Regions from separate parts of the Ancylobacter sp. SL191 genome, predicted to be linked through region 2. Evidence: riboswitches for the same ligand, from Rfam matches in the RefSeq annotation. Region 2 holds a riboswitch; the other holds the start of a gene.

Region 1 (4,875 bases), 630 kb from region 2:
CATCACGCTGCGCTGCCCCTCCGCCCCCGACATGCGCTTCAAGGTGGCGCAGGAGTGCCCGGCCCGCGTCGGCGACAGCGTGTCGCTGGCGTTCCGCCCGGAGAAGCTGCGCGTCGAGCTCGACCCGCCGGCCGATCCCACGGTGAACTGCCTCACCGGCACGATCTGGGACATCGGCTATCTCGGCGACCTGTCGATCTACCATGTGGAGTTGCCCAATGGTCAGCGCGTGAAGGCGGCGAAGCCCAACCTCACCCGCATGGTCGAGCGGCCGATCTCCTGGGAGGACAAGGTCTATGTCTCCTTCGCGCCGGATGCCGGCGTGGTGCTGACGAGCTGAGGGGACGATCATGGCGGACAAGGCAAGGGGGCGCTGGCTGGTTCTCGCCATCCCCTATCTCTGGCTCGTGGCGCTGTTCCTCGTCCCCTTCCTGATCGTCTTCAAGATCAGCCTGTCGCAGGACGCCATCGCCCAGCCGCCCTATGTGCCCACCTTCGACCTCGCGGCCGGATGGGACGCCTTCAAGGACGCCTTCAGCGAGCTGTCCTTCGACAATTACGGCTATGTGCTGAGCTGGGACAATGACTTCATCGAGGCCTATGGCTCCAGCCTCTGGATCGCCGGCATCTCGACCGTGCTGCTGCTGATGGTCGGCTATCCCATCGCCTACGCCATGGCGCGGGCGCCGAAATCCATCCGCCCGACGCTGCTGATGCTGGTGATCCTGCCGTTCTGGACCTCCTTCCTCATCCGCGTCTATGCGTGGATCGGCATCCTGTCGCCGGAAGGGCTGCTCAACCAGCTTCTGTTCGCGCTCGGGCTGATCGACGAGCCGCTGCAGATCCTCGCCACCGACACCGCGGTCTATATCGGCATCGTCTATTCCTACCTGCCTTTCATGATCCTGCCGCTCTATTCGGCGCTGGAGAAGATGGACGAGACGCTCCTGGAAGCCGCCGCGGATCTTGGCTGCCCGCCCTTCGCCGCCTTCTGGAAGATCACCTGGCCGCTCTCGCTGCCGGGCGTGTTCGCCGGCTGCCTGCTCTGCTTCATCCCGGCGGTGGGCGAGTTCGTCATCCCCGACCTGCTGGGCGGCTCCGACACGCTGATGATCGGCAAGGTGCTGTGGACGGAGTTCTCGGTGAACCGCTCCTGGACGGTGTCCTCGGCGGTGGCGGTGCTGCTCCTGATGGTGCTGGTGATCCCCATCGTGTTCTACCAGAACGTCCAGGCCCGCGAGATGGAGAAGCGTTGATGAGAAAAGGCCTCTCCTGGTTCAACGTCACCTCCATCGTGCTCGGCTTCGCCTTTCTCTATCTGCCGATCCTGCTCTTGGTGATCTACTCCTTCAACGCCTCGCGCATGGTGACGGTGTGGGCGGGCTTCTCGACCCACTGGTACGTCCAGCTGTTCCAGAACCAGCAGCTGCTCGACGCCGCCTGGGTGACGCTGCGCGTCGCCTTCATCACCGCGAGCGTCGCTACCGTGCTCGGCACGCTGGCGGCCATCGCGCTCACCCGCTACGGGCGCTTCTATGGCCGCACGCTGTTCTCCGGCATGGTCTATGCGCCGCTGGTGATGCCGGAAGTCATCACCGGCCTGTCGCTGCTGCTGCTCTTCGTGGCCGTCAGCATCGACCGCGGCTTCTGGACCATCACGCTGGCGCACATCACCTTCACCATGTGCTTCGTCTCGGTGGTGGTGCAGTCGCGCCTCGTGACCTTCGACCGCTCGCTGGAGGAAGCCGCGCTCGATCTCGGCTGCCCGCCCTTCAAGACCTTTTTCGTCATCACCCTGCCGATCATCCTGCCGGCGGTGGTGTCCGGCTGGATGCTGGCCTTCACCCTGTCGCTGGACGATCTGGTCATCGCCAGCTTCACCACCGGCCCCGGCGCGACCACGCTGCCCATGCGCATCTATTCCCAGGTGCGCCTCGGCGTGACGCCGGAGATCAACGCCGCCTGCACCATCCTCATCGGCATCGTCACCGTGGTGGTGATCTTCGCCTCCATCCTGACCAAGCGGCAGGAGATCGAGCGCCAGAAGGCGGAGCGGCTGGCGGCGGCGGGATAAGGACCGCCGCGTCGCTCAACACTAACTGAGACGGCGGCGCGCTATTGATACATTATATCTTTTAGGATAGCGTCCCCTCGGTCGCGTCGGCGATGTGACGCGGGTGGGGAGGCACCAGCCTAGGGGTGCTTGACGATGCGCCCCCTCTCCGTGTCAGATCGACCCGATCGAGGTTCTCCGGGTGTTCGCGCCCGGAGCTAAGAGGGAACCCGGTGCGGCGCTCTGCGCCAAGACCGGGGCTGCCCCCGCAACTGTAAGCGGCGAGCCCTCCACCCATCGTCCACTGGCGCGCACGCGCCGGGAAGGCCGGGTGGAGCCAGCGTTGACCCGCGAGCCAGGAGACCTGCCTCGAATCGCGAACCACCATTCGGGCGGGGTGCTCCGAAGGTTGCTGGCCATGCGCGGGCCCGAAAGGCCGCGCGGGCGCTGGTGCCCTTTGCGCGGCTCGTCTTCCTGACCAGGAAGCGACAACATGTTCAGAACGAATACCAACCTTTTCCGCCAGTCCCTGCGGGGCGGCCTTCTGGCGCTCGGCCTTCTCGCCGGCCTCGGCCTGCCCGAGACGGGCATGGCCGGCACCACCTACCCGCTGACGCTGGAGAATTGCGGAGCCAAGGTGGTGATCGACCACGCCCCGCAGCGCGTCGTCAGCATCGGCCAGGCGCAGACCGAAATCCTCTACGCCCTCGGCCTCGGCGACCGCGTGGTCGCCAGCGCGCTGTGGTTCAGCCCGGTCGCCAAACCCTATGAGGCGGTGAACGCCAAGGTGAAGCGCCTCGCCGACAATGATCCGAGCTTCGAGGCGGTGGTCGGTCAGGAGCCGGACCTCGTCGTCGCCATGTATGAATGGCACATCGGCCCCAACGGCATCATCGGCAAGCGCAGCCGCTTCGATGCGGTGAAGGTGCCGGTCTATGTCTCGCCCACCGACTGCGTTGGCAAGGACAATAGCGGAGCCGGCGACGGCGTGCGCACGCAGATGTACACGACCGAGCTGCTCTACCGGAACATCCGCGAATTCGGCGCCATCTTCGACGTCGCCGACCGGGCGGACGCGCTCATCGCGGAACTCAAGGCCCGCGAGGCGGCGGCGGTCGCGTCGGTGGCGGCGCTGAAGGCCAAGAACGTCTCCATGGCCGTCTGGTTCTCCAGCAAGGACATCAAGGGCGACGCCTTCCTCGCCGGCAAGAACGGCGTGCCGGCCTATCTGATGGCCGAGATCGGCGCGCGCAACATCATCACCACCGAGGAGGAATGGCCGCTGGTTGGCTGGGAGACCATCGCCGCCAGCGATCCCGACGTTCTGGTGCTGGTGAAGATGGACCGCCGCCGCTTCCCCGCCGACGCCATCGAGGCCAAGCTGAACTTCCTCGCGACAGACCCGGTCGCCAGCCAGCTCGCCGCGGTGAAGAACAACCGCATCGTCATCGTCGATGTCGGCGCCACGCGGCCCGGCATGGACACGGTGGACGGTCTGGAAGCCATCGCCACGGCGGTGCAGGGCTTCGGTCTCAGCCATTGAGCCACCTGGTCGTAGGGCCTAACTGGCCGGCGCGGATTGCCGTCGCCGGCCTCGCCGCCATCGCGCTGGTGCTCGCCGTCGCGCTGGCGGTGAGCGTCGGCGAGATGCCGATCCCGCTTTCCGTCGCCCTCAAGGCGCTCGGCAACGGGCTGTTCGATCTCGGCTTTCCGGTCGGGGCGATCCAGCAGGGGGTGATCTTCGAGTACCGGCTGAGCCGGGCGCTGATGGCCGCGCTGTGCGGCGGCGCGCTGGCGCTCTCGGGCGCCATCCTGCAGGCGCTGCTGCGCAACCCGCTGGCCGAGCCCTATATTCTCGGCGTCTCGGCCGGCGCCTCCACCGGGGCGGTCTGCGTAATGATCCTCGGTCTTGGCGGGGCGACGCTCGGCGTGTCCGGCGGCGCCTTTCTCGGCTCGGTGGCCGCGCTCGGCCTTGTCGGCCTGCTGGCCGCCGGGGCCGGCGGGGCGAGCGACCGGGTGATCCTGGCCGGCGTCGCCGGCTCGCAGCTGTTCAACGCCGCCACCGCCACCATCGTCACCACGCTCGCCAGCGCGGAGCAGGCGCGCGGGGTGATGTTCTGGCTCCTGGGCAATTTCGGCGGCGTGCGCTGGCCCGATCTCTGGGTCGCCGCGCCGGTGGCGCTGGCCGGCTTCGTCATCTGCATGGTCCACGCCAAGGCGCTCGACGCCTTCGCCTTCGGCGCCGATGCGGCGGCCTCGCTCGGCATCGCGGTCACCCGCGTGCGGCTGGTGCTGCTCGCCACCACCGCGCTGCTTACCGCCACCATGGTCGCCATCGTCGGCACGGTCGGCTTTGTCGGGCTGGTGATCCCCCATGCCGCCCGCTTCCTCGTCGGCCCCGGCCATGCCCGGCTGCTGCCGGCCTGCCTCGTCATCGGCGCGGTGTTCATGATCCTCGCCGATGTGCTCTCGCGCATCCTCGTGCCGCAGCAGATCCTGCCGATCGGCGTGGTGACGGCGCTGGTCGGCGCGCCGGCCTTCGCCATCATCCTCCACCGCGCGAGGCGTCCGGCATGACCCTCGCGACGCATGAGGTGCGCTGGAGCGCCGGCGGCAAGCTGATCGTCGACGGGGTGAGCCTTGAGGTCGCGCCGAACCGTGTGCTCGGCCTGATCGGGCCCAATGGCTCGGGCAAATCCAGCCTGCTGCGCCTGCTGTGCCGGCTGCGCAAGGTCTCGAGCGGCGTGGTCACGCTGGACGGGCGAGACATTGGCGACCTCGGCCGTCGCGACCTGTCCCGCCGCCTCGCCTTTGTCGAGCAG
Region 2 (4,875 bases):
CCGTTCTCCACGCGCACGGTGTTCCCTGCCCCGACGGAAAAGGCGCCCCAGGTGATGATGGCATTGCGTGATGACTGGGTGATCAGCACGCTGGTGCCCGACGGCGGGGAAATCGTCGCGCGGCCCGAGACCACCGTTCCGCCGGTGGGAAGTTCACCGGCGGCCGCCGCCCGGGTCGATAAGGCGGTCGTTGCCAGAAGCACGGCTACCAGCCGGGCCGAACGGCGCAGCGCGACCTCCCCCGGCCCGAGCGCCCCGGTGCGGCGCGCGGCTGTGCGGCCGGGCGGGAGCAGTGTTGCGCGCCTGCAGGTCATTCGATGACGCCTTGCCTTCAATCGTCCGGCGGAAACAAGCCGCGGCGTGGGGCGCGCCTCATCCCCAGCAGCCCTTCAGGGCACCGGTGAAACAGGAACTGATGGATCAATCGGGCGCCGGACGGCGGTGCCGCGGGCGCTCAACCTTCCCGGTTGGGCGTGCCGAGCACGTGGGTATTGGGCGGCAGCATGACCTGATCGAACGTCTGGGTGAACATGGCCGCAGCAAAGAACGCGACGGCGTGAAGCGTCTCGTTGCCCGTATTGACGATGTCATGCCGCACATTAGCGGGCAGAGCGAAGACACTTCCCGGCCCGATGGCCTGGGTGCCATCCTCCATCAGCAGCTCGCCTTTTCCAGACAGGATATACTGGGTTTCCTCCGTGGCATCGGTGTGCCAGCCCAGGCGTCCGCCGGAAGGGATTTCGTAAACGATGGTCGAGGATTGGGTAGCGCCATGCCCACCGCAGGTGGCGAAGGCGCCCAGCCAGTTGACCGCCGGATCAGTCGCCCCCTGCACGTGATTGCGCGCAATGTTCTCTGAGACAACAATGGGTACCATGGCATCCCCCGATGGTAATGTTGCGATCGCGTGCGCGCCGACGCTGCCCGGCGCTCGGTCAGCGACGCAGGCGCGCGCTGAAAGTCACCTGATCGACCTCTTCCCCAGAAGCCGCGCTCAAGCTGGAGAGACATTAGAAGCGCCGTTCCGGAAGTGTTACGGAACTTTTCGCCTGCATATTCTCGGAAGTGGGGAAGCAATTTCCGCCGGTTCTGAGATACCAGCCCTTCAGGAGGCTGATCCAGGCGGCACGGCCGACGCTTTATTTCGCGCCTAACTAGAGGCCCGCTATGGCCGCATCTATAGATTGCGCACTGGCGGCATCCGTTGAAACCAGTTTTTCCATGGCCATCCGGTAGACGAGATCATTGCCGGCCATGGTATCGGCCAGGAACCGCTCGAAGCCGGCGCGGCAGGCCGGGGTGACGGCGACACTGTTTCCCAACAGCCGGACAAAGCCCAGGCTCTCCGCCTCCCGCAGCAACTTGCGGACATGGGTGCGCGACACCCCGAAGCTGTCGCCGATCCTAACGAACGACACCTTCGGCACCCCATGATCGTCCTGATCGCTGCACAGATGCATGAGCTTGGTCAGGATCATATGGCCGGCCTGACGCGGCAGAAAGAACGTAATCACCGGATTCGCCAGGATGAACTGCTGCGCATGCGCCAGAAACGCGACGCTCACTTCCCGAGCCGCGCGATGAAAGGCCGGATCCCGTCGCATCGGCTCGGGATATCCAGGGTGGGGGAACATTGCATGCAATGGATGAAAATAAACAATCAGCGAGCGCTGGTCGTGGGCCAGCATCTTTTCAGTGGGCGCAATCAAAGTGCTGCGTCTGTCGCGTTGAGCTGGAAAGGTCGTGATATATTCTCGATCGATAAGTCGGCGCACAATATCATGGGTGCGACGGCCGCTTGCCATACCAAGGGCCTCCATCCGACTTTTCAGCAGCTGCATGGTCGGCCAGGTGGAGCGCACATCGGGGCGGTAGCCCGCGTCCATGATGATGACATTGAAGAAGATGGACGCGGTCCCGCCATCGATCAGCAACCGGTTATCCGCCGGCTGGTTCTCGTGCAGGTCGAGCATTTCGCGGATATAAATGTCTCGCGACATCCTGAAATGCGGATGGGCGAGAATCTCGTCTGCCGACAACACGAGCCGGATGGCGCTCACCATAGTTCCCCTCGCGCGCGCTCCTCAATGAGGTGGGCGAGATACTATCGATCCTAAAAGGCCAATGCACGCGCAGCAGGCCAGCTCGTTCAAACGCGCCGCCCCATCATCGAACAGCGTGAGATCCCAGCGGCGGCAGATATGCCCAATCCATGTGGCGGGGCACTCCACGATGCCGGTCGCTGGCCGATGAGTTCAGGGCTTGGATCTTTCAGTTTCGACAAATCCCTCCTCAATCGAGATACGACACTGAAACCATATGTTGACCAACTTTGGGCGCCGATGCCTATATGTTGACGCTTCGGTCCCCTGAGTCGTTTGGTTCAGGGGCTAAGAGGGAAGCCGGTGAGCCTTATGAGGCGATGCCGGCGCTGCCCCCGCAACTGTAAGCGGCGAGCCTGTCGTCCATTCAGCGTCACTGGAACGAGAGTTCCGGGAAGGCCGGACGAAAGGCGGTGACCCGCGAGCCAGGAGACCTGCCGTAGCAACATAGTCGTCCCTGGGCGGGGTGTCCCGGTGGTGCGTTCGCGCGTCCGCCGGTGATTTATGCCGTCGGCCGCGCCGATGCGTCGCTCGGCCTTTGCCCCCAATCCTGATTGGGGTTCGCCGATGTCTCTCGTTTCCGATGCCGTGCCGGTGACCGACCGGCCTCATCCGTTCTCCGCGCCTGCGGCGGACCATGCCAGCACGCCAGGCTTCCAGCTCATCCGCCGCAATGGCGCGGTGACGCCCTTCGATGCGTCGAAGATCGCCGTCGCGCTGACCAAGGCGTTTCTTGCGGTCGAGGGTTCCAGCGCCGCGGCCTCGCGTCGCGTGCACGACATCGTCGCGGACCTCACCTCGCAGATCGTCGCCGGTCTCACCCGCCGCGCCGATACAGGCCGCACCTTCCATATCGAGGATGTGCAGGATCAGGTCGAACTCGCGCTGATGCGCGGGGAACACCACAAGGTCGCCCGCGCCTATGTGCTGTACCGCGAGGAGCGGGCGCGCGAGCGGGCGGCGGTCAAGGTCGCGGCGCCGCTTGTGCCGTCCCTGTCCATGACCAGGGCGGACGGCGCCCGCGTGCCGCTCGACGCCGCGCGGCTGGAAGCTGTCATCGGCGAGGCGGCGCAGGGGTTGGACGATGTCTCCGCCGCCGCCATCCTCGTCGAGACCCGCCGCAATCTTTATGACGGCATCAGCCAGGACGAGATCGCGCTGGCGCCGATCCTCGCCGCCCGCACTCTGATCGAGCGCGAACCGAACTATGCCAGGGTGTCCGCTCGGCTGCTGCTCGACAAGCTGCGCCGCGAGGCGCTGAGCTTCCTCGCCGGACGGCCCGATCAGGCGACGCAGGCGGAGATGGCCGAGCGCTATGGCGACTATTTCCGCGCCTATCTCGCCCGCGGCATCGAGGAAGAGCGGATCGACCCGGAACTGGCCCGGTTCGATATCGAGCGGCTTGTCGTAGCCCTACTGCCGGAGCGCGACCTGCAATTCGACTATCTCGGCCTGCAGACGCTCTATGACCGCTATTTCCTGCATGCGCGCGGCACCCGCTTCGAGCTGCCGCAGGCCTTCTTCATGCGCGTCGCCATGGGGCTCGCCTTGCGCGAGGTCGACCGCGAGGCACGGGCCATCGAGTTCTACCGGCTTCTGTCCTCCTTCGACTTCATGGCCTCGACGCCGACCCTGTTCAATGCCGGCACACCGCGCGCGCAGCTTGCCTCCTGCTTCCTCACCACGGTGGCGGATGATCTCGACGGCATCTTCAAGGCGATCAAGGACAACGCGCTGCTGGCCAAATATTCCGGCGGGCTCGGCAATGACTGGACGCAGGTGCGGGGATTGGGCGCGCACATCAAGGGCACCAATGGCGAGAGCCAGGGCGTCGTGCCGTTCCTGAAAGTGGCCAACGACACCGCCATCGCGGTCAACCAGGGCGGCAAGCGCAAGGGCGCGGTCTGCGCCTATCTCGAAACCTGGCATGTCGACATCGAGGAATTCCTCGACCTGCGAAAGAACACCGGCGACGACCGCCGCCGCACCCATGACATGAACACTGCCAATTGGGTGCCGGACCTGTTTCTGGAGCGGGTGGAGGCGGACGGGGTGTGGACCCTGTTCTCGCCCGACGAGACGCCGGACCTTCACGACCTCACCGGCCCCGCCTTCAAGGTCGCCTATGAGGCCTATGAGGCGAGGGCCGCGCGTGGCGAGATGCAGGTGTTCCGGCAGGTGCGGGCGCTCGACCTGTGGCGTCGCATGCTGACGATGCTGTTCGAGACCGGGCACCCCTGGATCACCTTCAAGGATCCGTGCAACATCCGCTCGCCGCAGGGCCATGTCGGCGTGGTGCATTCGTCCAATCTGTGCACCGAGATCACGCTGAACACGTCGCATGACGAGGTGGCGGTCTGCAATCTCGGCTCGGTCAACCTGGTTGCGCACATCACGCCGGACGGGCTCGACCATGCGCATCTGTCGCGCACCATTGCGACGGCGATGCGCATGCTCGACAACGTCATCGACATCAACTTCTACACGATCCCGGAGACCCGGCGCTCCAACCTGAGGCACCGCCCCGTCGGCCTCGGCATCATGGGCTTTCAGGATGCGCTGCACGCGTTGCGTATCGCTTACGGCTCCGACGCCGCCGTGCGCTTCGCCGACGAAAGCATGGAGGCGGTGAGCTTCCACGCCATCTCCGCCTCGGTGGATCTGGCCGCTGAGCGCGGACGCTACCCCTCGTTCGAGGGCTCGCTCTGGTCACAGGGCGTGCTTCCGATCGACAGTATCGAACTACTCGCCGAGGCGCGCGGCGCGCTCGACC

Evidence for each region. A riboswitch is a leader RNA that binds a small molecule or an ion and turns the genes downstream of it on or off. The one in region 2 is predicted to bind cobalamin.
Region 1: linked by a shared signal. The riboswitch ahead of OU996_RS02870 (ABC transporter substrate-binding protein) and the one ahead of OU996_RS00090 (ribonucleoside-diphosphate reductase subunit alpha) in region 2 are both predicted to bind cobalamin.

Annotation. Positions count from the first base shown of each region.
Region 1 covers NZ_CP113056.1:648,205-653,079, forward strand. The annotation lists gene OU996_RS02855 (ABC transporter ATP-binding protein) at 1-340, shown strand, start outside; gene OU996_RS02860 (ABC transporter permease) at 351-1,256, shown strand; gene OU996_RS02865 (ABC transporter permease subunit) at 1,256-2,074, shown strand; cobalamin riboswitch at 2,228-2,440, shown strand; gene OU996_RS02870 (ABC transporter substrate-binding protein) at 2,547-3,596, shown strand; gene OU996_RS02875 (FecCD family ABC transporter permease) at 3,593-4,630, shown strand; gene OU996_RS02880 (ABC transporter ATP-binding protein) at 4,627-4,875, shown strand, end outside.
Region 2 covers NZ_CP113056.1:15,525-20,399, forward strand. The annotation lists gene OU996_RS00075 (beta strand repeat-containing protein) at 1-314, opposite strand, end outside; gene OU996_RS00080 (cupin domain-containing protein) at 455-877, opposite strand; gene OU996_RS00085 (hypothetical protein) at 1,155-2,063, opposite strand; cobalamin riboswitch at 2,346-2,559, shown strand; gene OU996_RS00090 (ribonucleoside-diphosphate reductase subunit alpha) at 2,670-4,875, shown strand, end outside.